Regions from separate parts of the Abyssisolibacter sp. ZYX002 genome, predicted to be linked through region 2. Evidence: a T-box and tRNA genes for the amino acid it is inferred to sense, from the RefSeq annotation. Region 2 holds a T-box; the other regions hold tRNA genes.
The links. The T-box of region 2 lies ahead of leuS (leucine--tRNA ligase). A T-box ahead of a tRNA ligase gene usually reads a tRNA of that ligase, here a tRNA-Leu.

Region 1 (2,284 bases), on a different contig from region 2:
GAACAGCTCACGCAGCTTCAGAGCCTCATAAAGGTATTAATGCATTAGATGCAGTAATTGCTACATTTAATAGTATAAATGCACTTAGAGAGCATATCAGACATGATGCTAGAGTACATGGAGTCATAAAAGATGGAGGTAAGGCTGCTAATATAGTACCTGATTATGCAGTAGCACAGTTCTATGTAAGAGCTACGACTAAGAGTTATTTAATAGATTTAGTAGAAAAAGTGAAAAATTGTGCTAGAGGAGCTGCCTTAGCTACAGGTGCAAAAGTTAACATAACAAATTATGAGACATCATATGATAATCTTGTCACAAATTCAGTATTAAATGACCTGTTTGAGCAGAAAATAAAAGAAATGGGGGTAGAACACATTTCAAAATTGAGTGAAAATTTTGGATCACTTGACGCTGGTAATGTAAGCCATGTATGTCCTACAATACATCCATATTTCAGTATTAGCACAAGAGAACTTGTAGGCCATACAAAAGAGTTTGCAAAAGCTTCTATATCAACATATGCTAACGAACAAATGTGTAAGACAATAGGTGCACTTGTGTTAGTTGCTGTTGACGTTATAGAAGATAAAGAATTATTTATGAAAATAAAGAATGAACATCAAGAAAAATAAAATATAAATAATTAAAATAGTGTAATTGAAGCTTTTTTAGAGCAAACTCTATAATAGTATATATTTATTTAATTTGGTATTATATTTTTAAAAAAAAGTGTTGACAAACTCTACAATAAATCGTATAATAATCAATGTCAGTATTGGCAAAAACAGATTTAGCGGGAGTGGCGGAATTGGCAGACGCGCTAGACTTAGGATCTAGTGCCCTTGGCGTGGGGGTTCGAGTCCCTTTTCCCGCACCATAACATTTCAAAGCCAATGGTTATACCATGGGCTTTTTTTCTAATATTTAGAGTTTTAATTTGTAGTTTGTTGTGGAGTCATCTTTTAATTATTGCAAAAGAAGGCTTTTTTAATGTATAAAGTGAATTAATATTGCCAAATATCAGAAAATAAATATAATATTTATTATTATTGGATAGAAAAAATTTTTATGATATAATGTAATGGTTAATTTTAAGTTGACGATATACGTTAATAACTAGGGATGTTTAAGCATATATATATAAAGCTTATACTAATTTGATGGGTATAACATTGTATGAGCTATTTGAATATACTAATAGAAGTATAAATATGTTCGCTAATATAAATAAACAAAACTCAGGAGGAGGAGCAATTATGAGTTCAAAAATTGAGAAAAAAGAAAAAAATACAGTAACTTTAAGTATTAAAGTTGAGTGGAATGAATTCGAGAAAGGAATCCAAAAAGCTTATATAAAAAACAGAAAAAGATTTAATATTAACGGATTTAGAAAAGGGAAAGTTCCAAGAGCTATAATTGAAAAAATGTATGGAATAGAAGTATTTTACGAAGATGCTATAAACTTCGTATTGCCAGAGGTTTATGACAAAGCTATAGAAGAATTAGATTTACATCCAGTTGATAGACCTTCAATAGATTTTGAAGATATTAACAAAGGAGAAGCAATAGAGTTTAAAATAGAGGTAGACGTTAAACCAGAAATTACATTAGGCGAGTATAAAGGTGTAGAAGCAGTAAAAGCAGAGTACACTGTAACAGATGAAGATGTCTTAAATGATATCAAGAGAATGCAAGAGCAGAATGCTAGGATAATAGAAGTAGAAGATAGAGAAACAAAAGATGGCGACATATTGACTATTGACTTTGAAGGATCAATAGATGGAGAAAAATTTGAAGGTGGAACAGCTCAAAATCATAGCTTAACGTTAGGATCAGGATCATTTATACCTGGGTTTGAAGATCAACTAATAGGTAAGAAAAAAGAAGAAGAAGTGGAAGTTAAGGTAACATTCCCAGAAGATTATCAAGCGGAAGAATTAGCATCAAAAGAAGCAGTGTTTAAAGTTAAAATACATGAAATAAAAGAAAAAGAACTTCCAGAGTTGGATGATGAGTTTGCTAAAGATGTAAGTGAATTTGATACTTTAGATGAGCTTAAAGCAGATTCAAAGAAGAGATTAGATGAGCAAGCTGATAAAAGAGCTAAAGGTGAGACAGAAAACAATGTTATAACAAGTGTTGTAGACAAAGTAGAAATCGATATTCCAGAGGCAATGATTGACAGACAAGTAGAAAACGAAATAAGAGATCTTGACTATAGATTAAGATACCAAGGATTAGACGTAGAAAAGTACCTTCAATTTACAAATAGTACAATAGA
Region 2 (2,284 bases):
AATTCAAAATCTCTTTGATCATGTGCTGGAACAGCCATAACAGCTCCTGTCCCGTAATCTATCAATACATAATTTGCTATATATATTGGTATCTGTTTATTTGTTAATGGATTAATTGCATATCTTCCAATAAATATACCTTCTTTTGGAGCTTCTGTTGATGTTCTGTCTATCTCTGATAGATGATTCATTTTCTCTCTAAAAGCATTTACTTCATCTTCCTGCTCTAATCCTGCTACTAATTCTTTTACGTATGGGTGTTCTGGCGCGAGTACCATATACGTAGCTCCAAAGATTGTATCTGGTCTAGTTGTAAATACCTTTAAAGCTTTATCTGAATCTGCTATCTTGAACTGAACGTGCGCTCCTTCACTTCTTCCTATCCAGTTCTTTTGCATTACTTTAACTTTATCTGGCCAACCATCTAACTTATCTATATCATCTAGTAGTCTTTGTGCATAATCTGTTATTTTAAAATACCACTGATCTAGTTCTTTTTTAGTTACTGATGAATCACATCTCTCACAAAGCCCATTAACTACTTGCTCATTAGCTAATACAGTCTCACATGATGGACACCAGTTTACTGCATAATTCTTTTTATATGCGAGTCCTTTTTCATAGAATTTTAAAAATAACCATTGTGTCCACTTATAATAATCTTGATGACAAGTTGATACCTCTCTGTCCCAGTCATAAGATAATCCTATCTCTTTGAATTGATTCTTCATCTCTTTGATATTCTCATTTGTCCATTTATCAGGATGCACCCCATGCTTTATTGCTGCATTCTCAGCAGGTAGCCCAAATGCATCAAATCCCATTGGATGCAGTACATTAAACCCTCTCATCTTTTTGAATCTTGCAACTACATCTCCCATAGAATAGTTTCTAACATGTCCCATGTGAAGTTTTCCTGAAGGATATGGAAACATCTCAAGCTGATAGAACTTTTCTTTTGAACTATCTTCTTTAGTTTTAAATGTATTGTTTTCATCCCAAACTTTGGTCCAATATTTTTCGATTTTACTAAAATTATAAGGCAAACTAACCCCTCCTAGAATTTTGTACATAAATAAAACTTCTCATCCCTCTAATCTGTAGGGACGAGAAGTATTTTCCCGCGGTACCACCCTTATTAGCCATATGGCTCTCTTAGGTAGTCTTGTAATGGTGACTAACCATCTGTATCTAAATTATTAAAGCAAGTTCAGAAATTTATAATACCAGTTCACACCAACCACCGACTCTCTAAAATTATAAATATCCTAATACTCTTTAACGATACAGATTATATCCTTTATCTTTATATCATCTTTATAATAAATTTATTAAAAATATTATACAGATTTTATATCATATTGTCAACATCTAAATTAACTGCATCTACCCATAGTCTATCTAAGTTATAAAAATCTCTATCTTCTTTATGGAATATATGAACTATTATATCTCCTAAATCCATTAATATCCATCTTCCATTTCTGTAGCCTTCTAAATTTATATCTATATTTTTATCTTTTACTTCTTTTTCTATTTCATCTGCAACTGACTGTACTTGTCTTTCGTTATTAGCACTACAAATTACAAAATAATCAGCTATTGAGCTTAAACCAGTAATGTCTAATACCTTTACATCAAAAGCCTTTTTCTCATGAACAGCTTCAAGCACGTCAGATAATAAGTGTTTAACATCCGTCACAAAACGACCTCCTAATTATTTATATAGTACATTAATACTGTAAATCAATGATTTTTGTGAGAAAATAATTTCTCGCACGGGCAGTTCTAATATCTAGATATCTATTATTATTAATTATATGCAAGATATTATTAGTTAGTGATTTCAACATTGCAATATCCAAATCTTCATAGCACAGTTCTCTAATTTCTTTAACTCTTTCAAATACTCGATTGGGTTCAATATAATCTGCTAAGAATATTATTTTTTCTAAGTTACTCATATTCTCTCTACCAGTAGTGTGGTATTTTATAGCATTTAGTATGTCCTCATCGTCAATACCATATTTATGCTTAGCTAAATATGCTCCTAGATTAGCATGTAACAACTCTTTGGAATTTTCAAAACTATTACTACTTAATATATTATATTGTTTTGATTTTTGTAATAGTAATTTTTCGTCTATATATCTTCCACAATCATGCAACAATCCAGCTACCAGAGCTTTTTGTTCATTAACTCCATATGCCCCAGCCATTTTCTTAGCAGTTTCCATCACTCTAACACAATGCTCATATCGTTTTTTTCCTATGTCTTTTATTA
Region 3 (2,284 bases), on a different contig from region 2:
GCTATAAAATCATATTAATGCCACTTATGTTACTTTCATTGACATTAATAAATTTTAATTTTGATAGTATAATGACATATAATGAATATATATTTGAAATTTACATTTACTATGCTTTTCTATTTTTAATAATAGTACCTGTTTTAATTTATTTAGCAGGATTAATAAAAAAGCATTTTAAAAAGAAAAGACACGATTAAAATAAACTATCAAAAAATAATTAGCTACCAAACTTAGATCAATTTATTAAATATTTTAATTGGAGATTAAAATGAAGAAAGAACTTGTAGATTATAAAGAAGCTATAGCTATAATAGTATTGTTTGAGGTCGGGGAATTTTCAATATTAGCATCTGGATTCTCAGCTAAAAAAGACGTATGGATATCAGTTATAATAGCTACAATTCTTTCATTGATACTTATGGTAGCATATGTCAATCTATTAAAACTATATCCAAATAGCAATTTCCTTGATATTATAATGAAAGTATTTGGCAAAAGAATTGGTAAGCTATTAATAGCGATATACGGCGTGTATTGTTTTGATTTAACAGTTCTAGTTTTGATTGATGTATTACATTTTATATCAGTTACAAGCTTTGATAAAACTCCTCGTATTTTATCAGTAGGGCTTATGGCTATAGTCTGTGTATGGGTATGTAGAAGAGGGATAAATCCATTGGCAAAGATTTGTAGGGTATTTGTTATTTTTATATACGCTTATATTATAATTACGGCAATAGCTCTTCTTCAAGAGACGGATGTGCAGAACTTAAGACCTATACTAAATAATGGAATAAAACCTGTTATAAAAGGTACATTTGAACTAGTAATATATCCGTACGGCGAAATACTAATGTTCTTAATTGTATTGTTACATTCATATAAAACTAAGAAAGTAAAAAAAATACTTTATACCAGCACACTATTATCAGGTGTATACATGCTTGCAATGTCTAGTGTTATAATAATGGTACTTGGAGAAAATTATGCAACAAGTTTAACTTTTATATCATATGGAGTTGCAAAGCACATAGAGATTGGATTCTTAAAAAGAGGTGAAATATTAGCAGCTACATCTTTTACAGTAGCAACATTTGTTAAAATCAGTGTATATTTAATGGCAACGAGTATGTGTGTTCAAAAGGTTTTCGATCTAAGGAGTTATAAAAAAATACTATTACCAATTATATTAATAGCATTGATGTTCATCTATTTTAATTTTGAGAGTATAATGTCATATAACGAATATATATTTGAAATTTACATCTATTATGCTCTTTTATTTTTAATAATAGTACCAATTTTTATTTTAGTAGCAGGGCTAATAAGAAAACGGTTAAAAAGAGAATAGAGATAGTATAAAAAAACTTGATACGCAATGTATCAAGTTTTTTATGGTGCCGGCAGTGGGACTCGAACCCACACACCCTTACGGATAACAGATTTTGAGTCTGTCTCGTCTGCCAGTTCCGACACGCCGGCATAAATTAGCTTTCGTAGTGACAAATAATATATTAGCATATTTAGAGGGCTTAAGTCAAGTGATTTTAAGAAATAATCATAAAAATTATAAATAAAAAATAGAATTAATAGGTGGGATTATGGAGGTGTAGCTATGAATAAAAAAGCTTATTATGTATTATTTTTTATTTATATGATTATTTTTACAAATAATTTAAGTTTTGGATCGAATAGAGATATTGCCAGAGAAATAATAATAAATGTTGCTCAAAAAACATTATTTATAAAAAAAGGTGTAGAAATAAAAGAATATCCAATAGCAGTAGGTAAAGCTATATCAAAGACACCCATAGGTAGTTTTAAAGTATTAAATAAAGCTAAAAACCCGTATTATAAAAAATTAGGAATAAAAGGAGGAAGCGAAGAAAATCCACTTGGAAGCAGATGGATTAGCTTTAAATATCATTATGGGATACACGGGAATAATGAACCAGAATCAATTGGATCATATGCATCAGGAGGATGTATAAGAATGTTTGAAAGAGATGTGCAGGAAATATATAGTATAACAACTAAGGGGACACCAGTAAATATACAATACAATCCGATAAAAATTATGCACGATATAAATGGCAATAATCCTATAATAAAAGCACATATAGATGAATATAAAAATTTAAAAAATTATGAGGATGTAATAATAAATACATTAAGTAATAATAATCTATTAAGTAAATTAGATGAAACTAGAATTAAAGAGCTAATAGAAAAAGTGCAAAAAAGAGATGTAGTGTTTAGTGATAAGTGGTGTTTATTTATT

Region 1: it encodes a tRNA-Leu, which carries the amino acid that the T-box ahead of leuS (leucine--tRNA ligase) is inferred to sense. The anticodon was not compared.
Region 3: it encodes a tRNA-Leu, which carries the amino acid that the T-box ahead of leuS (leucine--tRNA ligase) is inferred to sense. The anticodon was not compared.

What each region holds. Positions count from the first base shown of each region.
Region 1 is NZ_JARMXH010000009.1:62,147-64,430, reverse strand. It holds gene P3X86_RS18475 (M20 family metallopeptidase) at 1-635, shown strand, start outside; tRNA gene P3X86_RS18470 (tRNA-Leu) at 797-880, shown strand; gene tig (trigger factor) at 1,260-2,284, shown strand, end outside.
Region 2 is NZ_JARMXH010000003.1:324,850-327,133, reverse strand. It holds gene leuS (leucine--tRNA ligase) at 1-1,073, opposite strand, end outside; T-box leader at 1,100-1,288, opposite strand; gene rsfS (ribosome silencing factor) at 1,352-1,702, opposite strand; gene yqeK (bis(5'-nucleosyl)-tetraphosphatase (symmetrical) YqeK) at 1,734-2,284, opposite strand, start outside.
Region 3 is NZ_JARMXH010000008.1:52,973-55,256, forward strand. It holds gene P3X86_RS17865 (GerAB/ArcD/ProY family transporter) at 1-200, shown strand, start outside; gene P3X86_RS17870 (GerAB/ArcD/ProY family transporter) at 272-1,354, shown strand; tRNA gene P3X86_RS17875 (tRNA-Leu) at 1,399-1,485, opposite strand; gene P3X86_RS17880 (L,D-transpeptidase) at 1,619-2,284, shown strand, end outside.